Regions from separate parts of the Pseudomonas sp. ADAK2 TE3594 genome, predicted to be linked through region 1. Evidence: predicted binding sites of a transcription regulator. Region 1 holds the regulator's gene; the other holds the start of a gene.
The links. Region 1 encodes FliA, which starts transcription of late flagellar genes. Its sites were predicted from a motif close to CTAAAGTTTNNNNNNNNNNNGCCGNTAA; they were not measured.

Region 1 (15,292 bases):
ACATGATGGAGCTGATGCGGATGAACTTCACGCTGTCGCGGGAAGTGATTCTGGATCAGCGCAACATGGGCACCTTCTTGCTGCACTCGGGACAGATTGCCCTGTTGGCGATTCAACCGGTGATGATCACTTTGCTGTTGGCTGCGTTGATCGGCCCGATCTCCCTCGGTGGCTGGTTGTTCGCCGCCGGCTCGATGGCGCCGAAGTTCAGTCGCATGAACCCCGGCGCGGGCCTGAAGCGGATGTTCTCGGCCAAGGCTTTGGTTGAGCTGCTCAAGGCCCTGGCGAAGTTTTTCATTGTCTTGTTCGTGGCGTTGGCGGTCCTGTCGTCGGACATCGATGACCTGATGCGCATCGCTCACGAACCGTTGGACATGGCGATCATTCACAGCTTGCAAGTGGTTGGTTGGAGTACCTTGTGGATGGCTTGCGGGCTGATCATCATCGCCGTGGTCGACGTGCCGGTGCAGCTCTGGGAAAGCCACAAGAAGCTGCAGATGACCAAGCAGGAAGTGCGCGATGAGCACAAGGATCAGGAAGGGCGGCCGGAGGTCAAGCAGCGTATTCGCCAGTTGCAACGCGAGATGTCGCAGCGGCGGATGATGGCCGCGATCCCCGAGGCTGACGTGGTCATCACCAACCCGACTCACTACGCCGTGGCCCTCAAGTACGATCCAGACAAAGGCAATGCACCGGTGCTATTGGCCAAGGGTAGCGACTTCCTCGCCCTGAAGATCCGCGAAATCGCCGTGGCCAACAATGTGCTGCTGCTCGAATCGCCGGCGCTGGCGCGTTCGATCTATTACTCCACGGAGCTGGAGCAGGAAATTCCCGGCGGGCTCTATCTGGCGGTTGCCCAGGTACTGGCCTACGTCTACCAGATCCGCCAGTACCGCGCCGGCAAGGGCAAGCGCCCGGATCCGCTCCAGGACGATCTGCCGATTCCACCGGACTTGCGCCGCGATTCTTGATGGATCAAGGATCGCAGCCTTCGGCGGCGCCCACAGGCGCGTAGGAGCTGCCGAAGGCTGCGATCTTTTGATCTGCTGGCAACCTTCCGCCTATCCGAAAAAACCTCTACCTGTTAGTTCTGACAGTAGACAGTCTCCCTCTCAAGCGATGTCATGAGTCCGGGAATTCTCCCGCTCAATGTCCGTGTTATAGCCGCTCTCAGTGAGAGGTGCGAGCAGCACGGGCGTTCATGCAAGGCTCAGAGGGAATCGTTATGGAAGAGCGTGAATATAAAAAGCTCCACGGTATGGAGTTGGAGTTTGTCTCGGGCATCGTTCAGGAAAATCTGCGTGAACGGGCGATCGGTTACTCGGTCACGTTTAAGGCATCCCTGGATTTTCTGGACTTTAAACATATGGCGAATTCATACATCACGGGTTATCTGGATAGCCCGATCAATGCTATTCGGCCTGAGTTGGATGGCTTTGCCTACCATTATATTTACAACTACTTTTTCGATGCGGCGGGCAAAATTGACAATAATGCAGCATTGGTCAAAGTCTTCAGCTCCCCCGATTACTACATGGATCAGTGGTCAAGCGGTGGGTTGGAGCGGCGCTATGGCAAGCCCGAATTCAACATTATCGACGGGCATTTGCAGATTACCGCTCGGATGGATTTTCGCTGGGAAGGCGATAACCGTCAGATCGTTATCGGTGATCTGCCGATCATCCGCTTTCAGTGGGCGCTCAATCTTCTTGAATGGCATTTGATTTCCCCAGAAGTAGCGGCGCCTTCTACAAAGGTAGTATTCGGGTATGCACAAGAGGATTTTGTTGAGGTGGAAGGCCTTCAGATGTTGCGAGGAACGCTTTATCTGGTCGGCAAAAAACTTGAGTTTGGCGAAATTCGCAAAGAGCAAATTCTGATCGCAGGTTGATTTTCCTCAGTCCCATTGCGTGTGAAGCAGCTGCCGAGCCGGCGAGGCTGCGTTCGACTGCGCAGCAGTCGTAAACCTTTGCGAGGACTGCGTCCTCGAACGCAGCCTCGCGGGCTCGGCAGCTGCTACCGGGCTCAACAAATCTCTCTATTCCCCTCCTTGGCAAAAGTTGGAAGGCTTCTTGCAATAGCCGCCCTGCGCCTGCTTCAGGCGTCAAAAGTTTGCTTTAAAGGAACGGGGAAAACCGGTGGATCGCTCTCAGTTAATCAACACTGCACGCACAAACGTTGCCGACCTCAGTCGGGGCAATCTGGGTGTGCCGCTGTTGCTGCTGGTCATGCTGGCCATGATGATGCTGCCGGTACCGCCGTTCCTGCTGGACGTGTTCTTCACGTTCAACATTGCCTTGTCCATTGTCGTGTTGCTGGTCTGCGTGTACGCCTTGCGGCCGCTGGATTTTGCGGTGTTCCCGACCATTCTGCTGGTGGCGACGTTGTTGCGATTGGCGCTGAACGTGGCCTCGACGCGGGTGGTGATGCTCCACGGTCAGGATGGCCATGCCGCCGCCGGTAAGGTGATCCAGGCCTTCGGTGAAGTGGTGATCGGCGGTAACTACGTGGTTGGTATCGTGGTCTTCGCGATTTTGATGATCATCAACTTCGTCGTAGTGACCAAGGGTGCCGGGCGGATTTCCGAGGTCAGCGCGCGTTTTACCCTTGATGCGATGCCCGGCAAACAGATGGCCATCGATGCCGACTTGAACGCCGGCCTGATCGATCAGAACCAGGCGAAACTGCGCCGGATGGAAGTGGCCCAGGAGGCCGAGTTCTACGGTTCCATGGACGGTGCCAGCAAGTTCGTGCGCGGTGACGCCATCGCCGGCCTGCTGATTCTGTTCATCAACCTGATCGGCGGCATGGCAGTCGGTATCTTCCAGCACGGCATGACCTTTGGCGATGCTGGTCGGGTGTACGCCTTGTTGACCATCGGTGACGGTTTGGTGGCGCAATTGCCATCACTGCTGTTGTCGACCGCTGCTGCGATCATGGTGACCCGAGCTTCCGGCTCGGAAGACATGGGCAAGCAGATCAATCGTCAGATGTTCGCCTCGCCGAAAGCCCTGGCCGTGGCCGCTGGCTTGATGGCGGTGATGGGCCTGGTGCCGGGCATGCCGCATTTTTCCTTTTTGAGCATGGCAGCCCTGGCGGCCGGCGGCGCTTACCTGTTCTGGAAGAAGCAGAACACGGTCAAGGTTCAGGCCCTGCAAGAGGTCAAGCGTCAGCAGGAACTGCTGCCATCGCCGGCCCGCGCCCAGGAAACCAAGGAGCTTGGCTGGGATGACGTGACGCCGATCGACATGATCGGCCTGGAAGTCGGCTATCGCCTGATTCCGCTGGTGGACCGTAACCAGGGTGGTCAGTTGCTGGCACGGATCAAGGGTGTGCGTAAAAAGCTCTCCCAGGACCTGGGCTTCTTGATGCCGACTGTGCATATCCGTGACAACCTCGACCTGGCGCCAAGCGCCTACCGCCTGACCCTGATGGGCGTGATCCTGGCGGAGGCCGAGATTTACCCGGACCGCGAACTGGCCATCAACCCGGGGCAGGTCTACGGCACGCTCAACGGCATTACCGCCAAAGATCCGGCTTTTGGTCTGGAGGCGGTCTGGATCGAAATCAGCCAGCGTGCCCAGGCGCAATCCCTCGGCTACACCGTGGTCGACGCCAGTACCGTAGTGGCAACGCATTTGAACCAGATTTTGTACAAGCACTCCAGCGAGCTGATTGGCCACGAAGAAGTCCAGCAACTCATGCAATTGCTGGCCAAAAGCTCACCCAAACTGGCTGAAGAGCTGGTGCCGGGAGTGGTTTCGCTGTCGCAGCTGCTCAAAGTCTTGCAGGCATTGCTGGCCGAACAGGTGCCGGTACGGGACATTCGCAGCATCGCCGAAGCCATCGCGAACAACGCCGCCAAGAGTCAAGATACTGCCGCTTTGGTGGCTGCGGTGCGCGTCGGCGTATCCCGCGCAATCGTGCAAAGCATTGTAGGCACTGAGTCGGAGCTGCCTGTGATCACCTTGGAGCCAAGGTTGGAACAAATATTGCTCAATAGTCTTCAGAAGGCAGGACAAGGCTCGGAAGAGGGCGTTCTGCTGGAGCCAAGCATGGCAGAGAAGCTGCAACGCTCGTTGATCGAAGCGGCGCAGCGTCAGGAAATGCAAGGTCAACCGGTGATTCTGCTGGTGGCCGGTCCGGTTCGCGCGATGCTCTCGCGATTCGGCCGACTGGCAGTCCCGGGTTTGCATGTGTTGGCTTATCAGGAAATCCCTGACAACAAGCAAGTGACCATTGTTGCGACAGTAGGGCCCAACGGCTGAGGTAGTGGTTTATGCAAGTTAAGCGTTTTTTCGCCGCCGATATGCGTCAGGCCATGAAACTGGTTCGTGATGAGCTGGGCGCTGATGCCGCCATCATTGGCAATCGCCGGATCGCCGGTGGTGTCGAGCTGACGGCTGCCCTGGATTACAAATTGTCGGCGCTGGCCCCGCGTGTTCCGAACATGGAACTCGAGGACGAGCTGCGCAAGACCCAGTCGCGGATCGTCACCGCCCAGGCCGAACTGAGCCTGCGTGGCGATGGCGAGAGCGATAAGAGCACCAATCGTCAGTTGTTCGCCGGCCTGCCGTTGACCGCCGCCGAGCCGCTGATCGAGCCGACGCTGGCCGAGCCTCGGCGCCCGGCACCTGCGCCTGCCGCGGCGACCGGCGTCGACCCGCGTGCGTTCGACTCGATGCGTTTCGAGCTCAACAGCCTGCGTGAACTGATGGAAGTGCAACTTGGCTCGCTGGCCTGGAATCAGCTGCAAGGCAGTCGTCCGGCCCAGGCCAACCTCTGGCGTCGCTTGCAACGCATCGGCCTGTCCGGCCCGTTGTCGCGCGATCTGCTGGCGCTGATTACCGACATCGAAGAACCCCGTCAGGCCTGGCGCATGTTGCTCGCGCATCTGGCGCGGATGATCACCACCCCGGAAGTCGAGCCACTGGAAGAGGGCGGCGTGATTGCCATGGTCGGCCCGGCTGGCATGGGCAAGACCACCACGCTGGCCAAGCTGGCGGCTCGTTACGTGCTCAAGTACGGCGCGCAGAACATCGCGCTGGTGAGCATGGACAGCTATCGCATCGGCGCTCAGGAGCAGCTCAAGACCCTCGGCCGGATCCTCAACGTGTCGGTCACCCACGTCGATCCGGGCCAATCCTTGGTGCAGGCACTGGAGCCTTTGCTGCGCAAACGCGTGGTGCTGATCGATACCGCCGGCTTGCAGGCCAGCGATCCGGCACTGCGTATGCAGCTCGAAAGCCTGGCCGGACGCGGCATCAAATCAAAAAATTATCTGGTCTTGGCAACCACCAGCCAGAAACAGGTTCTAACTGCCGCTTATCACAGTTACAAACGTTGCGGCCTTGCCGGCTGCATCCTGACTAAACTGGATGAAACGGCAAGCTTGGGCGAGGTGTTGAGCCTGGCCATTAGTCATGAATTGCCGGTGGCTTACCTGACCGATGGCCCGCGGATTCCGGATGATTTGCATCTGCCGCGTCGTCATCAGTTGGTCAGCCGTGCCGTTAGCGTGCAAATGCAGGAAGAACCCAGCGAAGAAGCCATGGCTGATATGTTCGCTGACCTTTACCACAGTCCGACCAAGCGGGTTGGCTGAGGTATTTAATGAACGGTTTTTGTACCTACATCGATGGTCTGCCATGCATTGTTCAGTTGGTGAACGCGCAGCCAGTAATGTGGCCTCCGTCTAAGTAAGACAAGGTAAAGAAAATAACATGGGCAGCATGCATCCCGTACAGGTGATCGCGGTGACCGGCGGCAAAGGTGGCGTCGGGAAGACTAACGTGTCAGTGAACTTGTCCCTGGCTCTAGCTGAGCTCGGCCGGCGCGTCATGCTGCTGGATGCCGATCTGGGGCTGGCGAACGTTGACGTCCTGCTGGGGCTGACACCCAAACGTACCCTGGCCGACGTGATCGAAGGCCGCTGTGAGCTGCGCGATGTGCTGTTGCAAGGGCCCGGCGGTATTCGCATCGTCCCGGCCGCATCCGGCACCCAGAGCATGGTTCATCTGAGCCCGGCCCAGCATGCCGGCCTGATCCAGGCCTTCAGCGATATCGGCGACAACCTCGACGTATTGGTGATCGACACCGCTGCGGGCATTGGTGACTCGGTGGTCAGTTTCGTCCGCGCAGCGCAAGAAGTCTTGCTGGTGGTGTGCGACGAGCCGACCTCGATCACCGACGCCTACGCGCTGATCAAACTGCTGAACCGCGACTACGGCATGAACCGTTTCCGTGTCTTGGCCAACATGGCGCAGAGCCCGCAGGAAGGCCGCAACCTGTTCGCCAAGTTGACCAAGGTCACGGATCGTTTCCTCGACGTCGCCTTGCAATATGTCGGTGCGGTGCCTTACGACGAAAGCGTGCGCAAGGCCGTGCAGAAGCAGCGTGCCGTCTACGAAGCCTTTCCGCGTTCCAAGTGCGCCCTGGCGTTCAAGGCCATTGCGCAGAAGGTCGATACCTGGCCACTGCCGGCCAACCCACGCGGGCACCTGGAGTTTTTCGTCGAGCGCCTCGTGCAACAAGCGGCAGGACCCGTCCTATGACAGCCAGTGGCTACAACCTCTACAAGAAGTCGGCACGTGACGCGCAGTACGAGCTGATCGAGCGTTACGCGCCACTGGTCAAACGCATTGCCTACCACTTGCTGGCGCGTTTGCCGGCCAGTGTCCAGGTCGAAGACCTGATCCAGGCCGGGATGATCGGCCTGCTTGAAGTATCAACCAAATATGACGCCAGCAAAGGCGCGAGTTTCGAGACGTACGCGGGCATACGAATCCGCGGCGCGATGCTCGATGAAGTGCGCAAGGGGGACTGGGCACCACGTTCGGTTCACCGCAATACCCGCATGGTCAGCGACGCGATTCGCTCGATTGAAGCTAAAACCGGCCGTGACGCTAAAGATCATGAGGTTGCGGCCGAACTCCAATTGAGTCTCGACGATTATTACGGGATTTTGAACGACACCCTCGGCAGCCGGTTATTCAGTTTCGACGATCTGTTACAGGACGGCGAACACGAAGGGCTGCATGAGGATGGCGCCAGTGCTCATCTCGAGCCGTCACGCGATCTGGAAGATGAACGCTTCCAGGCGGCGCTGGCGGACGCGATTGCCAATTTGCCGGAGCGTGAGCGACTGGTGTTGGCGCTGTACTACGACGAAGAGTTGAATCTCAAGGAAATCGGTGAGGTCCTGGGGGTCAGCGAATCGCGGGTCAGCCAGTTACACAGCCAGTGCGCGGCCCGTTTGCGGGGGCGTTTGGGGGAGTGGCGAGCGCGCTGAAGGCAGTGTGGGGACACTGCGAATGGAGCTGGTGTGGTGTTGAACTGCGCCGGTCTCGATCTGTTGTGCTCCAGACAGTCATTGAGTGCTTTGCCGGATTGATTGAAATGGCGCGTCCAGGTGCTGGGCGCGTTTAAGACTGCTTGGAGGTCGAATTGGACAAGAACATGAAAATCCTCATCGTTGATGACTTCTCAACGATGCGGCGGATCATAAAAAACCTGTTGCGTGACCTTGGGTTCACCAACACGGTCGAGGCTGACGATGGCACCACTGCCATTCCGGTTCTCAACAGTGGGAGCATCGACTTTCTGGTAACGGACTGGAACATGCCTGGCATGACCGGTATCGATCTGCTGCGTCACGTGCGCGCCGATGAAAAGCTCAAGCACCTGCCGGTGCTGATGGTGACCGCTGAAGCCAAGCGCGAGCAAATCATCGAAGCGGCCCAGGCCGGTGTAAATGGCTATGTGGTCAAACCCTTCACGGCCCAGGCGTTGAAAGAAAAAATCGAGAAGATTTTCGAACGCATCGGTTGATGGACTGCGCCACGGGGGAGCTATGGAGCATAAAGAATCTTCAATGGGCGATTTTGAATCGACCCTGAAAAAACACGCGGTCGAACTGGTCGAGAGCCTTGAAAAAGGCAGGTTTGGCGATGCGGTGCAATTGATCCATGAGCTCAATCAGACCCGTGACCGCGGCCTGTATCAGGAGGTAGGCAAGCTCACCCGCGAGCTGCATAGCGCGATCGTCAATTTCCAGATTGACCCGCACATGCCGCAAGCCGAGGAAGTGTCTCAGATCACGGATGCCACCGAGCGCTTGGGGTATGTGGTCAAGCTGACCGAGGCCGCGGCGAACCGCACCATGGACCTGGTGGAAAACGCCACGCCGCTGATCAACAGCCTGAGCGACGAAGCTCAGGCGCTGAGCACGGATTGGGGACGGTTCATGCGTCGCGAAGTCGGGGCTGAAGAGTTCCGCGAACTGGCCCGGCGCGTCGACGGTTTCCTGACACGCAGCAGCGAAGATAACCGCGTCGTGTCGAGCAACCTCAACGACATTCTCCTGGCCCAGGATTACCAGGACCTCACCGGTCAGGTGATCAAGCGCGTGACCCAGTTGGTCACCGAAGTTGAAAGCAATCTGCTCAAGCTCGTGCTCATGGCCAGTCAGGTCGACCGCTTTGCGGGTATCGAACATGACCGTGATGCGATGCTGGCTGAAAAAGATCCGCAAAAACATCTCTCTCAGGGTGAAGGTCCGCAGATTCATGCCGATAAAAGAGAAGACGTTGTGTCCGGTCAGGACGATGTGGACGATTTGTTATCCAGCCTAGGATTTTAGAGTTTTAGCATTTTAGGTTTTTTAGGTTTTTAGACCTCAGGAGCACCCCCTTAATGAGCTTCGGCGCCGATGAAGAGATCCTTCAGGATTTCCTGGTTGAGGCCGGCGAGATTCTAGAGCAACTGTCCGAACAGCTGGTCGAGCTTGAAAGCCGACCGGATGATGCGGATTTGCTCAATGCAATTTTTCGCGGTTTTCACACTGTAAAAGGGGGCGCCGGCTTCCTCCAGCTCAACGAACTGGTGGAGTGCTGTCACATCGCCGAGAACGTGTTCGACATCCTGCGCAAGGGTGAACGACGCGTCGACTCGGAGCTGATGGACGTGGTTCTCGAAGCACTGGACGCGGTGAACAGCATGTTCAGCGAAGTCCGCGAACGCAGCCCGATCACGGCTGCCACTCCAGAATTGCTTGCAGCGTTGGCCCGTCTGGCCGAGCCGCAAACCGCCGATGAGTCGGCACCGGTCGCCGAGGTGGTGGAAGAACCTGCCGCTGAAGAATCGGGCGACATCACGGATAACGAATTTGAACAACTGCTGGACTCGCTGAACGCCGTCAAGGCTCAAGCCGAGGCTCCAGCGGCTGCGCCAGTGCCGACCAGCGATGCCTCGGCCAGCGATGAAATCACCGATGCCGAGTTCGAGTCGTTGCTCGATCAACTGCACGGCAAAGGCCAGTTCGCCGTCGATGCAGTAGTCGCGGCGCCCGCCGCACCGGCTGCCCCGAAAGCGGCAGGCGACAGCTCCGATATTACCGACGACGAGTTCGAAGCACTGCTCGACCAGTTGCACGGTAAAGGCAACTTTGCCGTCGATGCATTGGAGTCGGCGATTGCCGCCGTACCAGCTCCGGCTGCGCCAACCGCTAAAGCGGCCGGCGGCGATCTGATCTCGGATCATGAGTTCGAATCGCTGCTCGACGAATTGCATGGCAAAGGCAAGTTCACCGAGGTCGGCACCGGCGCAGTGGTTTCTGCTCCTGTCGCCAAGGCGCCAGCACCAGCTGCGAAACCTGTGGCCAAAGCCCCCGAGCCAAAAGCCGAAGCGCCGAAACCGGCCGCCGCTGCTGCACCGGCCCCGGCCCGTGCCCCGTCTGCGCCACCACCAGAAAAACCGGCCAGCGAAGCCGAGACCACCGTGCGGGTCGATACCGCGCGTCTCGACGAAATCATGAACATGGTCGGCGAGTTGGTACTGGTGCGTAACCGCCTGGTCCGTCTGGGCCTCAACAGCGGCGACGAAGCGATGTCCAAGGCCGTGTCGAACCTCGACGTGGTCACGGCCGACCTGCAGACCGCGGTCATGAAGACCCGTATGCAGCCGATCAAGAAAGTCTTCGGGCGCTTCCCGCGTCTGGTTCGCGACCTGGCTCGCCAGCTCAAGAAAGAGATCAACCTGGAGCTGGTCGGCGAAGAAACCGACCTCGACAAGAACCTTGTCGAGGCCCTGGCCGACCCGCTGGTCCACTTGGTGCGCAACTCGGTCGACCACGGGATTGAAGAACCGGCTGAGCGCGAAGCGATGGGCAAGCCTCGCAGCGGCAAGGTGATCCTGTCCGCGGAACAGGAAGGTGATCACATCCTGCTGTCCATCTCCGATGATGGCAAAGGTATGGACGCCGATGTTCTGCGCGGTATTGCCGTGAAGAAAGGCCTGATGGACAAGGATGCGGCGGACCGTCTCAGCGAGTCGGATTGCTTCAACCTGATCTTCGCTCCGGGCTTCTCGACCAAGACCGAGATTTCCGACGTCTCCGGGCGCGGCGTGGGCATGGACGTGGTGAAAACCAAGATTGCCCAGCTCAACGGCACCATCAATATCTACTCGACCAAGGGCAAGGGCTCGAAGATCGTCATCAAGGTCCCGTTGACCCTGGCGATCATGCCGACGCTGATGGTCATGCTCGGCAACCAGGCGTTCGCGTTCCCGCTGGTGAACGTCAACGAGATCTTCCACCTCGACCTGTCGCGGACCAACGTGGTGGACGGCCAGGAAGTGGTGATCGTGCGGGACAAGGCGCTGCCTCTGTTCTACCTCAAGCGCTGGCTGGTCAGCTCCGCTGCTCACGAAGAGCAGCGCGAAGGCCATGTGGTGATTCTTTCGGTGGGCACTCAGCGGATCGGCTTCGTCGTCGATCAACTGGTGGGCCAGGAAGAAGTGGTCATCAAGCCATTGGGCAAAATGCTCCAGGGAACCCCGGGCATGTCCGGCGCCACCATCACCGGTGACGGCCGCATTGCGCTGATTCTCGATGTTCCGAGCATGCTCAAGCGTTACGCCGCACGGCGTATTTGATTCTGGGGGAGCGGGGCGACTGAGCCTCGCCCCGTCTAACGGAGTGTTTATGGCAGTCAAAGTCCTGGTGGTGGACGATTCGGGGTTTTTCCGCCGCCGCGTCTCGGAAATTCTTTCAGCGGATTCGAATATCCAGGTCGTCGGTACGGCGACCAACGGCAAAGAGGCGATCGATCAGGCACTGGCTCTCAAGCCAGACGTGATCACCATGGACTACGAGATGCCGATGATGGATGGCATCACCGCAGTGCGGCACATCATGCAGCGCTGCCCAACCCCGGTGTTGATGTTCTCCTCGCTGACTCACGAAGGCGCGCGGGTCACCCTCGATGCGCTGGACGCCGGCGCGGTGGATTTCCTGCCGAAGAATTTCGAAGACATCTCCCGTAACCCGGAGAAGGTCAAGCAACTGCTGTGCGAGAAGATTCTCAGCATCTCGCGCAGTAACCGTCGCGCCAGCACTTACAGCGCCCCGGCCCCAGTGGCTGCGCCAGCCCCGACGCCTGCGCCTTCGAGCGTCAGCAACTACGGCAGCAGCGCGCCTGCGCGTCCGGCACCTGCACCGATTCCGGCTCGCACCCATGCAGCGACTCCATCGTCGCCTGCGCCGAAACGCAAAGCCTACAAACTGGTCGCCATCGGTACCTCCACCGGTGGCCCGGTTGCCCTGCAACGGGTGCTGACGCAGTTGCCGGCCAGCTTCCCGGCACCGATCGTGTTGATCCAGCACATGCCAGCAGCCTTCACCAAGGCTTTCGCCGAGCGTCTGGACAAACTGTGCCGCATCAGTGTCAAGGAAGCCGAGGATGGCGACATCCTGCGTCCGGGCCTGGCGCTGCTGGCTCCGGGTGGCAAGCAAATGATGATCGACGGCCGTGGCGCGGTGAAAATCCTGCCGGGCGACGAGCGTCTGAACTACAAACCGTGTGTGGACATCACCTTCGGCTCCGCGGCCAAATCCTACGGCGACAAAGTTCTGGCGGTGGTATTGACCGGCATGGGCGCCGACGGTCGCGAAGGCGCGCGTCTGCTCAAGCAGGGCGGCAGTGCGATCTGGGCCCAGGATGAAGCCAGCTGCGTGATCTACGGCATGCCGATGGCCATCGTCAAAGCCGACCTGGCAGATGCGATCTACGGTCTGGAAGATATTGGCAAACACCTGGTCGAGGCGTGTATCTGATGGATGTTTTAAGCCTGATCGGGATCATCATGGCGTTCGTCGCCATTATTGGCGGTAACTACCTTGAGGGCGGTCACCTCGGCGCGCTGGCCAACGGCCCGGCGGCGTTGATCGTACTCGGTGGGACCATCGGTGCTTCGCTGCTGCAATCGCCGATAAGCGCCTTCAAGCGCGCCATGCAGATTCTTACCTGGATCCTGTTTCCTCCCAGGGTGGACCTGGCCGGCGGCATCGATCGCGTAGTGAATTGGAGCCTGACCGCCCGCAAGGAAGGTTTGCTCGGTCTGGAAGGGGTGGCCGACGCCGAACCCGACAGCTACTCACGCAAAGGTCTGCAACTGCTGGTGGACGGCGCCGAACCGGAAGCGATTCGCAGCATTCTGGAAGTGGATTTCTACACCCAGGAAAGCCGCGACATCGAAGCCGCCAAAGTCTTTGAAAGCATGGGTGGCTACGCGCCGACCATCGGCATCATCGGTGCGGTGATGGGCCTGATCCATGTCATGGGCAACCTGGCCGATCCGTCGCAACTGGGCAGCGGCATTGCCGTCGCCTTTGTCGCCACCATCTATGGCGTGGCCAGTGCCAACCTGATCTTGCTGCCGATTGCCGCCAAGCTCAAATCCATCGCGTTGCGACAGTCGCGTTATCGCGAGATGTTGCTGGAAGGGATCCTGTCGATCGCCGAAGGTGAAAACCCTCGCTCTATTGAGTTGAAGCTTCAGGGCTTCATGGATTAAGGGAATAACCTCATGGCTCGTCGTCGGCAACCTGAAGAACACGTAAACCATGAACGCTGGCTCGTTTCCTACGCCGACTTCATTACCTTGCTGTTCGCTTTCTTCGTGGTGATGTACTCGATCTCTTCGATCAACGAAGGCAAGTACAAGATCATTTCCGAGGCGTTGATCGGGGTGTTTACCGACTCCGATCGCGCCCTCAAGCCGATTCCTATTGGCGAAGAGCGACCGAAGACCGTGACCCCGGCCAAGCCGCTGGTCAAGGACAGCGAACAGATTGACGCCGGCATCGCCCAGGCTGCCAACGATCCGCTCAAAAGCATTGCCGATGACATCAGCGCGGCGTTCGGCGACTTGATCAGCTCCAACCAGATGACCGTGCGCGGCAATGAGTTATGGGTTGAGATCGAACTCAATTCCAGCCTGTTGTTCGGCAGTGGTGACGCCATGCCCAGCGACATCGCCTTCAACATCATCGACAAGGTCGCCGCGATCCTCAGGCCGTTCGACAACCCGATCCACGTCGAAGGCTTTACCGACGATCAACCGATTCGCACCGCGCAATACCCGACCAACTGGGAACTCTCCTCGGCCCGTTCGGCAAGCATCGTGCGCATGCTGGCGATGCAGGGCGTGAACCCGGGGCGCCTGGCGTCGGTGGGTTACGGTGAGTTCCAGCCGGTGGCCAACAACGCCACCGCCGAAGGCCGGGCGCGTAACCGTCGGGTGGTGCTGGTGGTGTCACGAAATCTCGATGTACGGCGCAGCCTCACCGGTACCGGAACGGCTCATGCACAACCGGATGCCGCGTTGAAGCGGGCTGGCACACAAACTGCACCTACCCCGGTCAAGTCGCCGGGACGAGAGAGTGCCGTCAATTCTCCGTCACCCGCATTAACACGTTGAGCTAATTCTCGGTCGACCTTTTCGACCGGGAGGAACAATCCGAATGAGAGTCTGGGCAGTCGCCAATCAAAAGGGTGGTGTCGGTAAAACCACTTCCTCCATCGCTTTAGCCGGTTTGCTGGCTGAGGCGGGCAAGCGCGTGGTTGTGGTCGATCTCGACCCCCATGGCTCCATGACCAGCTACTTCGGTTACGACCCCGACAGCCTGGAACACAGCAGCTACGACCTGTTTCTGCACAAGGGCAGCGTGCCGCAAGGCTTGCCCGGTCAATTGCTGATGCCCACCAGTGACGAACGCATTTCGCTGTTGCCATCGAGCACCGCGCTGGCAACCCTTGAGCGCCAGTCGCCTGGCCAGAGTGGTTTGGGCCTGGTGATCGCCAAGAGCCTGGCGCAGTTGTGGCAGGATTTCGATTACGCGGTGATCGACAGCCCGCCGTTGCTCGGCGTGCTGATGGTCAATGCCTTGGCGGCCAGCCAGCAGTTGGTGATCCCGGTGCAGACCGAACACTTGGCGGTCAAAGGCCTGGAACGCATGGTCAACACCCTGGCGATGATCAACCGTTCGCGCAAACAGGCGCTGCCGTTCAGCATCGTGCCGACCTTGTTCGACCGCCGCACCCAGGCTTCCCTCGGCACCCTTCGCGTGCTGCGCGACAAGTACCCGGAAGAAATCTGGCAAGGCTACATTCCGATCGACACTCGCTTGCGTGACGCGAGCCGGGCAGGGCTGACGCCTTCGCAATTCGACGGCAAGAGCCGTGGCGTTCTCGCTTACCGCGCACTGCTCAAGCACCTGCTGGCGCAGCAACTCGTTCCGGCGGTGGCCTGATGAACACAGTTCCTGTAGGAGCGAGGCTTGCCCGCGAAGAACGATTACGCGATTTAACTGTAGATACCGTGGTGCTGCCTTCGCGGGCAAGCCTCGCTCCTACAAGGGCGTGCGCATGAATCGGCCGGTGAAGATCACCTCGCGTCCGCAACTGGCCCTTCAGTCTTATCTGGACGCCTTGCTGCAAGACGCGACCGAAGACTTGCCGCCAGAAGTCGAGGCGCTGCCCGAGGTTGTCGAGGTTGAAGCCGCGCTGGATGAGTTCCAGGCTGCCGTGCTTGAAGAACAGGCCCGTGATGCGCAGGAACCGGCAGTGGCCGCTGCACCCATCGTTGCGCCAATGGTGATGAAAGCACCGGTGGCCGTGATCGAAGCACCGGCACCGATTCTGGCGCCCGTGTCGACGATTGCCCCGCTGCTGCAAGCGTTGGTGCCGCCGGTGGTTGAAGTTCATCTGCCGCCAAGCAACACGCCGCCACCGGTGGAAACCGACGGTCGTCCGGCATGGGCTGCCGAGCCGTTCGAATGCCTGTTGTTCGACGTCGCCGGGTTGACCCTGGCGGTGCCGCTGGTGTGCCTGGGCTCTATTTATTCCCTGGCCGGTCATGAACTGACACCGTTGTTCGGCCAGCCGGAATGGTTCCTCGGAATCCTGCCAAGCCAGGCCGGCAACCTGAAAGTTTTGGATACCGCGCGCTG
Region 2 (15,292 bases), 1.3 Mb from region 1:
GCTGCTATCCGAGCTCCTGGAGCCGCTCGAATCAGAGCTCCTGGAACCACTCGCCGCGGAGCTCCTGGAACCGCTCACGTCAAAGCTCGAAGAAGCGCTTTTATCAACGCTCACATCGGATGACTTGTCGCGAGAGGAGCTACCGCTGGCCGTTCTGGTAAATGTGAACGTATCCTGGCGGTACGTCCGATCGGCGTTGTTATTTACGACCAGGCCAGGACCCTGTTGATCGGCAGAGGCGGTGGCTGTTGCGTTACCGAGCGGAGCATTGGTGTTGGCAATGGCCATGGTGTTTTTCTGCTGGTTAAGGTCGCCACCCGCAATGTTGATACCCATGTTACCGCTGCCACCATTACCCGAGCCGCCCATCACGGCAGAGGCTGTGCTGCCGAAGTTGTTGACCCTGTTGTTGTTGCTGTATTGCGTGACGTCGGCGGTGGCTTCGGCAGTGCCGAACACGAAGCTGTTGTCCTGGCTGGAGTTTGAGGCAGCATTGGCGATGGCGGACGCGTTGTCTTGTTGGTTGCCGTTACCGGCAGCCACGTTGACACCGACGTTGCCGCTGGCGCCTGTGGCGGAGCTGCTCATCTCGGCTTCGTTGACCGTCCCCTCGTTACGGATGCGGTTGCCGGTACTGCTCTGGTTATCCCACGCATTGGCTGTCGCATAGACAGGGATCTTTGTTGGAGGAGGGGGTTTATGACCATGGTGGTGGTCATTGTCACGCCAATCGTTCGCTTGTACAGCAACAGCCATGACCGCAGCAATTGCGAAAACCAGAGGCTTTAGTGCCATCGAAGGTTTCATGGTGATTCTCCGTACTTATTTTAGGTTAAGTGTTGTTTCTACCTGTTTGGGTCAATCCGAGACCCGTACGCTCAGGGTGTTGGCCGTTCGGTTTCCCACCCCGGCGCTCTGATTCAACTGGATCACCCCACGGCTACCGGTGAAGGCCTGATCGCTGGTAGCGACCTGGCGATAGCCTGGTGCAGAGTCAGTTGGATCGGAGTTGGTGATCAGCGTCACGTTCTGCTGCATGAGGACGCTGTCGTCGATACTTTGCGGCTGTGTACTGACGCTTATCCGCAGGGCGTTGGCTTGCTGGTTGCTCGCGCCCGCGCTCTGGTTGACGCCCAGTACGCCGTTGCCGTGGCTGAAGGAGTCGCCTTGAATGCTGGATCGGGCATCGATCCTGGGGTCGACCTGCGTACGCAGCCGTTGGCGAATCTGTGTGGTAGCACTGGCGTTGTTGCCAATGGCGATGGCGCGGGCGTTGGCCTGTTGCTGCTGATCGCCTGCCGCCTGGTTGACCGAGAGGACGCCCTGGTGCTGCATGCCCGAACCGTCGATGTCGGCGTTATTGATGACGGGCGATTGGGCAAAGGTCGATGCACTGCAAAACATGGCGATCAGCAGCAGCGTACGATTCATCTTAACGGTCTCCCGTTACGACTCTCAGAGCACCCAGGCCTTGCTGGATGTTTGAATTGACCATGTTGGCAATACCGTTGCCCGAATTTCCCGAACGTCCAGCGGGGAGGTTGGAAAGCTGGGTCTGGTTGGTGAGATTGCCACCCAGGTTGTTGGTGTTTTGAGTGACCAGGCGGGAGATGCCTGCACCACTGGCGACGCTGGCAAAGTCGCCGTCGCTCAACTCGTCCGTTTGTCTGAGGACTTGTTTGGACGGGTTGGCATTGGCGGTCGTGGGGCCAGGGTCGGGCATCACCGGCGCACGCGTTGCCATGCGCGGCTGGACATCTCGTTTGATAATGATGAGGCCGTTATCAGCCTGTACGGGCAGGCAGACACTTGAACCCAGTGCGCATCCGATCAGCAGGAGGCTGTAGATGCTTCTATCAAATTTCCCCACGGCGGCAATTCCTTCTTTGTTGTGGCTGGTCCTGGTCAGCGTTGTGGAAGGAGTGAGCGAAAGCTGTGCCGGTTTTTGATTGTTGTTTTAATTCAGAGGGTTATCGGTCAACGCTAGTGGATCGATGAAAGGGTGTTTCAGGTCTGAGACAACCGCCGGGCCGGCAATATTGATAAGAGATCGCAATAGCACTGGATCCAAGCTTTGCGCGGGATGTATCAGCGCTCTAACACATCGCATGACAAGACGATGACCAGTGTTGAAACAGGCTGTTCGAGAGGGATGGGGTGTTTCAGAAGCGGACGTATTTTGCAAAAATACTGCAACAAATGCAGGAGTATTTGACCAGTGCCCATCAGTTCCGCGCAATCCAATGTGGGAGCGGGCTTGCCCGCGAAGGCAGCGGCACAGTCAACATTGATTTTGCCTGATACACCGCTATCGCGGGCAAGCCCGCTCCCACAGGGATTTTGGTGTTGGCCCAAATAGGGAAGGTCAGTGCCCGAGCAGCTGCGTGACCGCTTGCAATGCCTGAAGCCGGCGTTCGGCCCAATCGCCCTGAAGCACTTGAACAGGCTGTCGATGCTGTTCCAGCCATGCCAGGGTCGCGTCGAAAAAAGCCCGGCGTTCATCCAGTTCCGGCTGGCAACGCTGGCCATCGTCCGTCCAGTCGACCTGCTCGGGAGACAGCAGCAAGTGCAAGTCATAGTGCCGAGCCCGCAGCGCCTGCTCGATCCAGGCAGGGCAATCGCCAAACAGGGTCTGGCTCCAGAGCATGTTGCTCAGCAAGTGAGTGTCGAGAATCAGCAGCTGCGGCCCGAGGGCGCGGGCGTCATCCTCCCATTGCAGCTGGCCGCGAGCGATTTCGGGGATATCGGCCGGGCACGTGTCGCGCGCCTTCTGCTCAATGAACCAGCGCACGTATTCGCCCACCAGAGCACCGCCGAATTGCTCTTGCAGTTCGGCGGCGAGCCAGCTCTTGCCGCTGGATTCAGGCCCCGTGAGTACCAGTACTTTCATGTGCGCAACGCCGGGTCGGCGCGCCATGTCCGCCAGCCGTGCACCGCCAGCAGTGCGAATACCCCATAGAGGCCGGCGGTCAGGTACAGCGCTTTATAGATGAACAGGCCAACAAAGATGATGTCCAGCGCGATCCACAGCGGCCAGCATTGCAAACGTTTTTGCGCCATCCATAACTGCGCCACCAGGCTGAAACCGGTCAACGCCGCATCGAGCCAGGGTTGGGCGGCATCGGTCCAATTAGCCATTGCGGCCCCCAGCAGCAAACTGCCGAGCGTGCCGACGGCCAAGCCGAGCGCGGTGGATTTGCCATCGAGCAGGCTGACCTGCCGCCCACTATGAGTCACCCCCGAGCGAGTCCACTGCCACCAGCCGTAGAGCTGCAACGCGGCGTAGATCACTTGCAGCAGCATGTCCGAGTACAGCTTCACCTCGAAAAAGATCCAGCTATACAACAACACCATGACCAGGCCGATCGGCCAGCACCAGGGGTTCTGTTTGACCGTCAACCAGACGGCAATCACGCCGAGGGCGGCAGCAAACAGTTCAAGCCCGGACATGGAGGTTCCTTGGTGTCGTAAAAATGAGGGGGGCGAATTGTACCCGGATTGTGGGGAGTGGGGCTTGTTGTGGGGACGGGGGCTTGCCAATGCCAGTCAATCAAACGCAATTCCTGTGGGAGCGGGCTTGCCCGCGAAAGCGGTGTGTCAGGTGGCATCGATATTGACTGTGCCGCCGCCATCGCGGGCAAGCCCGCTCCCACAGGGGATAGCGGGAATGCCGGGGCGCAGTTACACCCGAAACTGCTTGAGCAACCCGTTCAACTGTTCGCTCAGTTCCTTGAGGTGAACGCTGGCCACGCTCGACTGTTCGGCCGCCAGTGCCGTGCTGTGGGACCACCCGGCTGCCTGGGTGACGTTCTGATTGATGTCTTCCACCACGTGGGCCTGCTGCAACGTCGCACTGGCAATCGAGGCGTTCAACCCGTTGAGGTTGCGCAAGGCCTGGCCGATGGCATTCAGGCTGGCGCCGGCCAGACCGGCCTGCTCGATGGTCAGTTGCGATGCACGGCTGCTGTCGCCAATCACCTTGACCGCTGCTTCGGAATGGCTTTGCAGGCGTTCGATCATCGACTGGATTTCCGCCGTCGACTTTTGAGTGCGCTGGGCCAACAGGCGTACTTCATCGGCAACCACCGCAAACCCGCGACCTTGCTCGCCGGCCCGAGCGGCTTCGATGGCGGCGTTGAGAGCCAGCAGGTTGGTTTGCTCGGCGATGGAGCGGATCACTTCCAGAACGCTGCCGATTTGCGTGCTTTCGGCGGCCAGCGTACGAATCACTTCAACAGCTTGATCGATGGTCGCAGACAGCTTGTCGATCTGCTGCAAGCTGCCATCGATATTGACCTGTCCCTGCTGCGCCTCAGATTCGGCATTGCGCATTTCGCTGGCCGCGTGTTCGGCGTTCTTGGCCACGTCCTGCACGCCGTAGGTCACTTCGTTGATCGCGGTCGCCACCAGTTCCATCTGTTGCGACTGCTGCTGGCTGCGTTGCTGGGCTTGCTCGGCATCGTTGCCCAGTTCGCGGGAAGACTGGCCCAGCGCGCCGGCGGATACCTGCAACTGACTGATCACCAGGCGCAGTTTCGCGGTGAAGGCGTTGAAGTGCCGGGCCAATTGCGTGACTTCGTCCTGGCCGTGGGTATCGAGGCTGCGGGTCAGGTCGCTTTCACCGCTGGCGATGTTGGCCATGGCGTTCACGGTTTCCTGGAGCGGGCGCACGATGCTGCGGGCAATCATGATCACCAGCAACGCCATGATCAGGGCAATCACCAGGCCCACGAAAGACGCCTTCCAGACCTGTACATAAAACTCGGCCTGCATGTCATCGATGTACACGCCCGAACCGATCACCCAACCCCAAGGCTCGAACAGTTTCACGTAGGAGGTTTTTTCCACCGGCGCGCTGGCGCCCGGTTTCGGCCAGCGGTAATCGACCATGCCGGCACCCTTGGCCTTGGCGATGGCGACCATCTCGTTGAACAGCGCGAAACCGTCGGGGTCGCGAATCGTTGAAAGGTTCTGGCCTTCAAGTTTCGGATTGGTCGGGTGCATGACCATGACGGGCGTCAGATCATTGATCCAGAAATAGTCATTCTGGTCGTAGCGCAAACCGCGCACGGCGGTCAGTGCCTGCTTTTGCGCGGCGTCGCGGGTGAGGGTGCCGGCAGTTTCCAGGCCTTGATAGTAGGTGAGGATGCCACTGGCGGTCTGCACCACGTGCTGGGTCTTTTGGGCCTTGGCCTGATAGAGATCGTCGTGAATCTGCTTGAGCATCAACACGCCCAACGTCAACAGCATCACCACGGCCACGATCAAGATGAGCCACAAGCGTCGGCTGATCGACACACTGCGCAAGCTGTTCATAACGCTGTTACTCCGTTTTCTTGTTCTTGTCATAAACGATCGCCAGCATCCAACCACACTTTGCCGATCGGGCCTATGCGACTCAGGTCCTATTACGCGGCAGCGTAAATGAGGCGTGTCTGATAGGATTTCGGCCCCGCACGGAAAAACCTGAGTCCAGGTTGATTTTTCACGAAGTTTTTACGGTTTTGTGTGGATATTGCGCGCGCGGGGCTTCAGCCAAGGCTGATTGCGTTTAACGCTTTACAAATTATTAACGGAGCATGCCTGGGGGTATTGCTTCTTGGGGGATTGATGGATCTTTGGACGGCCTTTCAGGCATTGATTTTAGGCGTTGTAGAAGGGCTGACGGAGTTCTTGCCCATTTCCAGTACCGGGCACCAGATCATTGTGGCGGACTTGCTCAACTTTGGGGGCGAGCGGGCCATGGCCTTCAACATCATCATTCAGCTCGGGGCGATCCTGGCGGTGGTCTGGGAGTTTCGTCGCAAGATCTTCGACGTGGCCATCGGTTTGCCGACGCAGCCCAGCGCTCGACGCTTTACCGCGAACCTGTTGATCGCCTTCCTGCCGGCCGTGGTATTGGGGGTGATTTTCGCCGACTTGATTCACAAGTACCTGTTCAACCCGATTACCGTGGCCACCGCATTGGTCGTGGGCGGGATCATCATGTTGTGGGCTGAACGCCGTCAGCATGAAGTGCATGCTGAAAGCGTCGACGACATCACCTGGAAAGATGCCTTGAAAGTCGGCTTTGCCCAATGCCTGGCGATGATCCCCGGAACCTCGCGTTCCGGCTCGACCATCATTGGCGGTTTGCTGTTCGGGCTGTCGCGCAAGACGGCCACCGAGTTCTCGTTCTTCCTCGCCATGCCGACCATGGTCGGCGCGGCAGTGTACTCGGGCTACAAATACCGCGACCTGTTCGTGCCGGCTGATTTTCCGGTGTTCGCCATTGGCTTCGTCACGGCGTTCATCTTTGCGATGATCGCCGTGCGGGGCTTGCTCAAGTTCATCGCCAGCCACAGCTACGCGGCGTTCGCCTGGTATCGCATCGCGTTCGGTCTGGTGATCCTGGCCACTTGGCAATTCGGCTGGGTCGACTGGACAGCGGCCAAGCCATGAGCGATTCCGGTGCGCGCAACAATAACCCCGGACGCAAGCCCGGGGGCGCCATGCAGAACCTGCGGCTGAAACTGCTGGTATTCGTTGTGCTGTGCGCAGTGCCGTTGTTTGGCTCGGTGTCGCTATGGCTGCACGGGGTGTCGGTGATTCCCCTGGCGGCCTACGGCATCGTCAGCGTGCTGGCGTTTTTCCTGTACTGGAGCGACAAGCACAAGGCCCGCGCCGACAGCTGGCGTACGCCGGAGAACGTCTTGCACGCGGTGGAACTGGCGGGTGGTTGGCCGGGCGCCTTGCTGGCCCAGCAAGTGTTTCGGCACAAGACCCGCAAAGTCTCGTTTCAACTGGTGTTCTGGCTCATCGTGCTGATGCATCAGGTGTTCTGGATCGACCAGCTGTTTCTGGGCGCTAACCTGTTTGCGTTGTTTTAAAGCGCTTCAAAGCAATAAGCCGACCTGCGTGCGCTTGGGCAACTTGCTCACCACCAATTGGTGGGAGCGTTGCAGCAAGCCTTGCAGTTCTTCGGTGCCCAGCGGGTAGGGCGTTTCCATGATGACCCACTGGGCCCGGGCCAGATACGGCGCCGGGTGAATGCCCGGCCGGTCGCAGTGGCCCAGGAACAGGTCCTTGTCGACCTTGAAAGCCAGGGACTGTCCGCGCAGGTTTTGCAAAGCGAACATCTTGTTCCCGGCAATCGAAAACACCCGCACGCCACCCCACTTGTAGTCCTCCCGCGCACCAGGCAGCGCCAGGCAAAATTGCGCGACGTCCTCTTCGCTCATTAATCGCGCTTTCATAACAGTCTGTCCCCACAAGCATTGAATGATTCGATCAAATGGTCGATCCAGGCGCGCACCGCTGGCATCACCCCGCGTCGATGAGGGTAGACGGCTTGCAGCCAGCCGCCTGGCAATGACCAGTCGGGCAACAGTTGCACCAGCGTGCCGTTTTCCAGCTCCTGCTCGCAATACATCATGGGCAGCACGGTAAAGCCCAGCCCGGACAGGGTACAAGCCTTGCGCACGAGAAAATCATCGACTCCCAATCGGGCTTCGAATGTCATTTCACAGGCCTTGCCATGCTGGTCGAGCATCCGCAGATGCACCAGCCGATCGGCTTCCAGGGCGCCCAGTATCGGTACGTTTTTCAAGTCGTCCGGGGTTTTGATCTGCCGCTCGCGAAGAAACGCCGGGCTGGCGACCATGACGGTCTGTGCCTGACGCAGGCGGCGGGTGACCAGCAATGGATCTTCATCACCCAGATCCCGCACTCTCAAGGCGACATCGACGCCTTCGGTCACCAGATCAACCCGGCGGTTGAGCAGCATCACCTCCAGTTGCACCTGCGGAAACTTCTCCAGAAAGTTACTGATTATTCCCGGCAGCACTTCGTGGGCCAACCCGACAGGGCAGGACACCCGCAGTCGTCCCCGGGGTTCACTGGACATGCTGGCCACCGCTTCGTCGGCCATCTCGGCTTCCAGCAGCATCGCCTGACAGTGCCGCAGGTAGCGCTCGCCTACGGCGGTCAGGTTGAGTTGGCGGGTAGTGCGTTGCAGCAGGCGCGCGCCCAGGCGCTCTTCCAGCTCGGCAATGCGTCGCGACAACCGGGACTTGGGAATCCCCAGCAAACGCCCGGCCGCTGCGAAACCGCCGGCGTCGACCACCTTGGCGAAGTAATAGAGGTCGTTAAGGTCTTGCATGATTCAAATCCGATTGTTCTATCAGTGAGACGAACTATCGCATTGTTGCTGACTAATCAGCTATTGGTTTCGTCGATAGGATTGTCTCCATCAGATCGCCGGGTGGCGATCCTCACCTTGGAGATCCCACATGAAATTACTGCATATCGATTCGAGCATTCTGGGTGACAACTCGGCTTCCCGTCAGTTGAGCGGCGAAGTCGTCAAAGCCTGGCAAACCGCCGAGCCTGGCGTAGCGGTGACTTACCGCGACCTGGCTGCCGATGCCATCAGCCATTTCTCCGCCACCACCCTGGTTGCCGCCGGTACCGCCGCTGAGCTGCGCAACGCCGCGCAACAACACGAAGCCGAGCTGAGCGCGCAGACCCTGGCCGAATTCCTCGCCGCCGATGCCGTGGTGATTGCAGCGCCAATGTACAACTTCACCATTCCGACCCAGCTCAAGGCCTGGATCGACCGCATCGCCGTGGCCGGTCAGACTTTCCGCTACACCGAAGCCGGCCCTGAAGGCCTGTGCGGCGGCAAGAAAGTAGTCATCGTTTCGACGTCTGGCGGTTTGCATGTTGGCCAACCAACCGGCACTGCTCACGAAGACTACTTGAAGGTGCTGTTTGGCTTCATCGGCATCACCGACATCGAGTTCGTCCGCGCCCATGGCCTGGCCTACGGTGATGAAGTGCGCACTAAAGCCATGAGCGACGCCCAGGCGCACATCAGCGAGCAATTGTTCGCTGCCGCGTAAGGCTTGCGTAAAGTCGTAAACAGCTCGGGCAATACCCTTGAAACTCTGTATTCTGGTCATCGTGATGGCCAGGTACGGAGTTTTTTGTTTCTGGCGGTGATCAGTTTCTGGCCCAGGTTATGCACCCGAGGCTTAACATCTGCGGTCAGGTAACAAGGTGGGGCATCCCATGGCGCGTCTTTGTGCAACGCTACTGATTTGCCTGCTCGGCAGCCTGAATTCAGTGCACGCCGCGCCTGCGCCGCATCCTCACTGGAGCGTCGGCTTCCATGAGATGACGTTCCTCGATCCGCTGGACTTGCAGCCGATGCGCGCCATTGCCTTTTACCCGTCCAGTGAAAGGGAACATTCCAGCACGCTCGAGGGCTACACGGTCGAAGCCGGTGAAGACACCAAAGTCGCCATCGGACGTTTCCCGATGCTGATGCTGTCCCACGGCAACACCGGAACCCCGCTGGCCCTGCACGACCTCGCTACCTCATTGGCGCGCAAGGGTTTCGTGGTGGTGGCGGTGATCCATCCCGGCGACAACTCCAAAGACCATAGCCGCCTCGGCACCTTGAGCAACCTTTATGGTCGGCCGATCCAGATTTCCGAAGCCATTACCGCGACACTCAGCGACCGGATGCTCGCGCCCTTCGTCAATGCCGAACAGGTCGGTGTGATTGGCTATTCGGCGGGCGGTGAGACTGCGTTGATCCTGTCCGGTGCCACCCCGGATCTGGATCGTCTGCGCCGTTATTGCCAGGAGCGCCCGGATGATCACGATGCCTGCAACACGCAGGGCGAACTGATCGTCGACCGCGATGACTTGCAGCCAGTGGCAGACCCGCGCGTGCATGCCTTGCTGCTGATGGCGCCGCTGAGTCTGAAGTTCGGCCGCCATACCCTGGCCGACGTGCATGTGCCGGTGCTGCTATACAGCGGCGATGGCGACAAACTGGTGGCGTTCGACAAAAACGCCGCAGCGCTTGCGCGCAAACTACCGACCGCACCGGACTTCAAACTGCTGGCCGGGGCAGGGCACTTCGTGTTCCTGGCGCCGTGCAACGAAGAACAGATCGCCGCCATGCCGGCACTGTGCACCGATGCCGACGGCGTCGACCGCAAGGATATTCACCGCAACATGATCTCCGAAGCCGGACGGTTCTTCTCCCATGCCTTGGGCAAACCCACCCGCGCCGGGATGCAAACCGCGGATCAATAAACTCCCCGGACCTCTTGTGGGATCGAGCCTGTGGCGAGGGGGCTTGCCCCCGTTTGAGTGCGTAGCACTCACAAAATTTTTGGTACATCAGAGATTTGGGGACTGCTTCGCAGCCCAACGGGGGCAAGCCCCCTCGCCACAGGCTCGCTCCCACAGGGGATTGCAGGTGTGTCAGGCCATTGCGCGGTGTTTCAGTATTAAGGTCAAACCGAGTCCGGTCACCGACAACAACGCCGCACTAAAGAAAATCCACGAATACCCCAGGTTCAACGCCACTGCGCCCATCAGCGGTCCGGCAATCGCCAGTGCCAGATCGAAAAACACCGCATAGGCACTCAAACCCGCTCCGCGACTGGAATTGGGTACTTGCTTGATGGCTTCCACCCCCAGCGCCGGATACACCAGCGACAGGCCGAACCCGGTCAGCCCGGCGCCGATCAAGGCATAACCCGTCGAGGGCGCCAGCCACAGCAGGACCAGCCCCACGGTTTCAATGGTCATGCAGGCGATGGCGGAGGTGAAGCCGCCGAAACGGCTGATGCTGGAGATGAACAACAACCGCGCCAGAATGAAACAGACCCCGAATACCGTCAGGCAATAAGCCGCGCCGGTCCAGCCAAGGCTGACGTAATACAGGGTAATAAAGGTAGTGAGCGTGCCGTAACCGATGGATGCCAGGCTCAGGCTCGCGCCGAAGGGAGCAATGCGCCCGAACACTGCCCAGAATGGCAGCCGCTCGCCGCGAATCACCGGCACCGAAGGTTTGTTGCGGATCAACAGCAACGCCAGCAGGGCCAGTAACGACAGCGCGATCCCGAGGCTGGCGAACCCCAGTTCAGCGACCATCACCACCCCCAGCGGCGCGCCGATAGCGATGGCGCCGTAGGAGGCGATCCCGTTCCAGGAAATCGAACGCGCCGTGTGCTCGGCACCGACCTGGCCCATGCACCAACTGATCGTGCCGACCCCGATCAACCCTTGAGCGATGCCCAGCAACAAGCGGCCAGCGATCAGGATGATCAGGCTCAACAACGGCAAACCTTGCAGCAAGGTCGACAGCAATGTCAGCACGCCGCTCAACGCAATCCCCGACAAGCCGTAAACAATCGCCCGCTTGGTGCCGATGCTGTCCGACAGACGTCCAGCCATGGGCCGGCTGAGCAGGGTGGCCAGGTACTGAGAACCAATGGTCAGCCCCGCCACGATGGCGCTGAACCCCAATTGTTCATGGACATACCCGGGCAACACCGCAATCGGCAGGCCGATGCAGAGGAAGGCAATAAAGGTATAGAAAACGATGGAGACGATCTGCAGGGTGATCGCCATGGAGCTTTGCGGGGGCAGTTGCTGCACAGACATGGGAGCTCGTTCGCGGGCGGCGGTAGGAGAACTGCATCATGGCGCGGGCGGGGAATAAAAGGAAGCAGGCTAACTATATTGGCCTGGCGATCGTTCCCACGCTCTGCGTGGGAATGCATCCCGTGACGCTCTGCGTCACCCTTCAAAGCGGGAACGCGGAGCGTCCCTGGCGGCATTCCCACGCAGAGCGTGGGAACGATCAGCCCCGTCACCAGGACAGGGCTTTTCGATTGAAGCTTGCAGCCGTCTTACATCAACACACCCTGACTACGCAGGTAGTCGTCATAGGTGCCGCTGAAGTCGATCACGCCATCGGCGCTCAACTCGATGATGCGGGTGGCCAGGGACGATACGAACTCACGGTCGTGGCTGACGAAGATCAGCGTGCCCGGGTAGTTCTCCAGCGCCAGGTTCAGCGCTTCGATGGATTCCATGTCCAAGTGGTTGGTCGGTTCGTCCATGATCAGCACGTTTGGCTTTTGCAGGATCAGCTTGCCGAACAGCATGCGACCTTGCTCACCACCGGAGATGACCTTGACCGACTTGAGGATCTCGTCGTTGGAGAACAGCATCCGGCCGAGGGTGCCGCGAACGATTTGCTCGCCGCCCTGGGTCCACTGGCCCATCCAGTCGAACAGGTTGCAATCGTCTTCGAAGTCGTGAGCGTGGTCCTGGGCGTAGTAGCCCAGTTCAGCGGCGTCGGTCCACTTCACGGTGCCGGCATCCGGGGTCAGTTCGTTGACCAGGGTGCGCAGCAGGGTGGTTTTACCGATACCGTTCGGGCCGATGATCGCCACGCGCTCGCCGGCTTCAACCTGGAAGCTGAAGTCCTTGAACAGTGTCTTGCCGTCGAAGCCTTTGGCCATGCGCTCAACGATGACTGCCTGACGGTGCAGCTTCTTGGTTTGCTCGAAACGGATGAACGGGCTCACACGGCTCGAAGGCTTGACTTCGGCCAGTTGGATCTTGTCGATCGCCTTGGCGCGGGAGGTCGCTTGCTTGGCTTTCGAGGCGTTGGCCGAGAAGCGGCTGACGAACGATTGCAGTTCCGAAATTTGTGCCTTCTTCTTGGCGTTGTCCGACAGCAGTTGCTCGCGGGACTGGGTCGCCACGGTCATGTACTCGTCGTAGTTGCCCGGGAACAGGCGCAGCTCGCCGTAATCCAGGTCAGCCATGTGGGTGCACACGCTGTTCAGGAAGTGACGGTCGTGGGAGATGATGATCATCAGGCTGGAGCGCTGGGTCAGAATGTTTTCCAGCCAGCGGATGGTGTTGATGTCCAGGTGGTTGGTCGGTTCGTCGAGCAGCAGCACTTCAGGATCGGAGAACAGCGCCTGCGCCAGCAACACGCGCAGTTTCCAGCCCGGAGACACTTCGCTCATCGGGCCGAAGTGCTGCTCGATGCCGATACCCAGGCCCAGCAACAGCTCGCCGGCACGGGATTCGGCGGTGTAGCCGTCCATTTCGGCAAATTCGGTTTCCAGCTCGGCCACGGCCATGCCGTCTTCTTCGGTCATTTCCGGCAGCGAGTAGATGCGGTCGCGCTCGGCCTTGACCTTCCACAGCTCTTCGTGACCCATGATCACGGTGTCGATCACGGTGAATTCTTCGTAGGCGAACTGGTCCTGGCGCAGTTTACCCAGACGCACATTCGGCTCGAGCATGACCTGGCCGCCGGACGGCTCGAGGTCGTTACCGAGAATTTTCATGAAGGTCGACTTGCCGCAACCGTTGGCGCCGATCAGGCCATAGCGGTTACCGGCGCCGAATTTGACCGAAACGTTTTCGAATAGCGGCTTGGCGCCGAACTGCATCGTGATGTTAGCTGTGGAGATCAATTACTTTACCTATCAATGGGTTGCGAGCTGCGCAATTGGCGCTTAGGCCATTCCTGGGGCGTTCTGGAGTTTCTTTCCATCTCTCCCCAGTCACCGCTAGAGTTCAACCAGCGCGCATAAGTCGAGAGCAGCATCTGGACGCGGTGTCCAAGCTGTTGGGCAATAAAGGCGGGATTCATGCCAGACATTGTGCATATTGTCGCATAAGTGTGACGGCAGTTGTACGGTGGGCGATAACGTGTCGCACGCTTCTTCAAGGTCTGGCCCCGGTTTGTGCAGAACCGGGATCTGTCTGATGGGTTGGCTCATCCTGAAGGGCGGGCAAACACAGGGAAGCTCCTTGATCGCACCTCAATGTTATTTTTGTTCAGCGTTGTGTTCGGGACACTTGGCGTGGCTCTGGGTAAAGTCAGCACCGCTTGCCCGGCCTAGTGTGTTTCAGAAGGATTGCTGAATGGCCAGCACTTGGTCAGGGTGGGCACCCATTCAGACTCGTCTCTCCTTTGCCGCGCATGACGGCAGAAGGTGGAGAGGGGTCTATTCTTCTTCGTCAGGGGCCGGGTTTCCGAGCGCGCTGGCGCTTCGTTGTCATCACCGCTGACCATCACCTGATCGATAGCGGCTCGCAGATACTCTCCCTGGTTCTCGCCCAAGACACGCTCCTCGCCCGTCGTTCCCCCGGCAGGCTGTGAGTGGATTAGTGGATTACGCTGGAAAGCAGGCGGCGTGAGAGCGCAAGCGGACTTTCATCATGAAGGGGATCAAAATGAAACTGATTTTGGTGATGCTTGTTGTGGGTCTGTTGGCTTGGAAGCTGTCCCCTGAATTACAGTCCTGGGCTGCGGCTCAACTATCGACCCCCAAAGAAATCGTTAGAGTCGTGACTGTGCCGAAGCCTGTTTCAGCGCCATTCAAATGTGATGGACGCAAATATTGTTCGCAGATGACCTCGTGCGCAGAGGCCAAGAAATTTCTGCAAAATTGCCCGGGAATGAAAATGGACGGTGACAACGACGCCATCCCCTGTGAGTCGCAGTGGTGCCAATGACTATTGGCCGCTCAGCGTCAGGCCGAATGGTTTAATGACGGTATCAGTGCAGCGGGCGTTGCTGGAGGGAAGAGGGCTGCCGTCAAAACTATTGACCGGCTAATGGATTAGTATTCCTTCCCCCAACCCAAGGAAACATGGAAGTGAGACACAAATACGCAACAGGTTTGTTTTTTCTATTGACGATTGTAACGGCTCAATGTGCTTACTCCGGCGCTACAGACGAGTCCGTTGAGAACGCCTCATTGCTTTGCAAAATTCTGGATGGCAACGACGCCTTGACTCAGGCCTCCGAGTTCTCAAGCGAGGATCGTTCGGTCAATATCTCTGTAGACAGCTCTCCAGAAGAAGCCAGCAAGCTTTGCCCCGTCATCAGTGCCATCGTCGAGCATCACGATCTGGTTTTTGCGCAAGGCTGGACCGTGCAGATCACCTCTTCAGGCAGTGACTATAAAGTTGTCGCTGTCTGCCCACTGTAAACAACTCGCTGGCAGCGGTTGACAGTCTGGCATTGCCGCACGTTGAACAACGTGCGACAAGCCGGCGACTGGCCAGGTCGAGACTCAGAGCAAATACCCAGCGGTTTGTCCGAGATGGTTATCCTGCCCTCCAATAATGAGGTGCAGTGGAATGTGTTGTTGTTCATCCATAGAGGGAATTTCGAAACTTCCCACTATTTGAAGGTGTCGCTCATTCAGCCCGGTCGACTCTTCTTCTTTTGCCTTAGCCATTCTCGCGTGGTTCGCTGCGATTTCATTGAGAGTTGACACGTTACATCTCCCGGTGACTGACCAAGCGTATCGCTGGAGTCCTAAGCGTTAATTTAATTGCCGCCGCGTCAGAATTACGTCGTTCTGGGGCTGCTAGGTCCCGCCTTTGCAAAGCCTAAGCCAGACGGGGCCGCGTATTGAGTGTCGTGTTTACATATTCGACGGATGATGGTATGGCAGGAGGCTAC

Region 2: a site for FliA is predicted at 5,444-5,471, ahead of AB7M22_RS10655 (methyl-accepting chemotaxis protein). Genes of this name have one in related genera too.

What each region holds. Positions count from the first base shown of each region.
Region 1 is NZ_JBRJGV010000001.1:994,445-1,009,736, forward strand. Features, by position in the region: gene flhB (flagellar biosynthesis protein FlhB) at 1-971, shown strand, start outside; gene AB7M22_RS04445 (hypothetical protein) at 1,226-1,891, shown strand; gene flhA (flagellar biosynthesis protein FlhA) at 2,139-4,268, shown strand; gene flhF (flagellar biosynthesis protein FlhF) at 4,280-5,605, shown strand; gene fleN (flagellar synthesis regulator FleN) at 5,724-6,554, shown strand; gene fliA (RNA polymerase sigma factor FliA) at 6,551-7,291, shown strand; gene AB7M22_RS04470 (chemotaxis response regulator CheY) at 7,459-7,830, shown strand; gene AB7M22_RS04475 (protein phosphatase CheZ) at 7,853-8,641, shown strand; gene AB7M22_RS04480 (chemotaxis protein CheA) at 8,695-10,935, shown strand; gene AB7M22_RS04485 (protein-glutamate methylesterase/protein-glutamine glutaminase) at 10,985-12,115, shown strand; gene AB7M22_RS04490 (flagellar motor protein) at 12,115-12,855, shown strand; gene motD (flagellar motor protein MotD) at 12,868-13,761, shown strand; gene AB7M22_RS04500 (ParA family protein) at 13,805-14,593, shown strand; gene AB7M22_RS04505 (CheW domain-containing protein) at 14,709-15,292, shown strand, end outside.
Region 2 is NZ_JBRJGV010000001.1:2,333,083-2,348,374, forward strand. Features, by position in the region: gene AB7M22_RS10630 (heme utilization protein) at 1-807, opposite strand, end outside; gene AB7M22_RS10635 (adhesin) at 859-1,431, opposite strand; gene AB7M22_RS10640 (hypothetical protein) at 1,433-1,870, opposite strand; gene AB7M22_RS10645 (AAA family ATPase) at 2,366-2,890, opposite strand; gene pnuC (nicotinamide riboside transporter PnuC) at 2,887-3,450, opposite strand; gene AB7M22_RS10655 (methyl-accepting chemotaxis protein) at 3,682-5,316, opposite strand; gene AB7M22_RS10660 (undecaprenyl-diphosphate phosphatase) at 5,611-6,441, shown strand; gene AB7M22_RS10665 (DUF1294 domain-containing protein) at 6,438-6,869, shown strand; gene AB7M22_RS10670 (MmcQ/YjbR family DNA-binding protein) at 6,876-7,235, opposite strand; gene AB7M22_RS10675 (LysR substrate-binding domain-containing protein) at 7,232-8,140, opposite strand; gene AB7M22_RS10680 (FMN-dependent NADH-azoreductase) at 8,271-8,882, shown strand; gene AB7M22_RS10685 (alpha/beta hydrolase family protein) at 9,052-10,089, shown strand; gene AB7M22_RS10690 (MFS transporter) at 10,261-11,448, opposite strand; gene AB7M22_RS10695 (ABC-F family ATPase) at 11,697-13,286, opposite strand; gene AB7M22_RS10700 (excalibur calcium-binding domain-containing protein) at 14,053-14,334, shown strand; gene AB7M22_RS10705 (hypothetical protein) at 14,472-14,813, shown strand; gene AB7M22_RS10710 (hypothetical protein) at 14,898-15,104, opposite strand.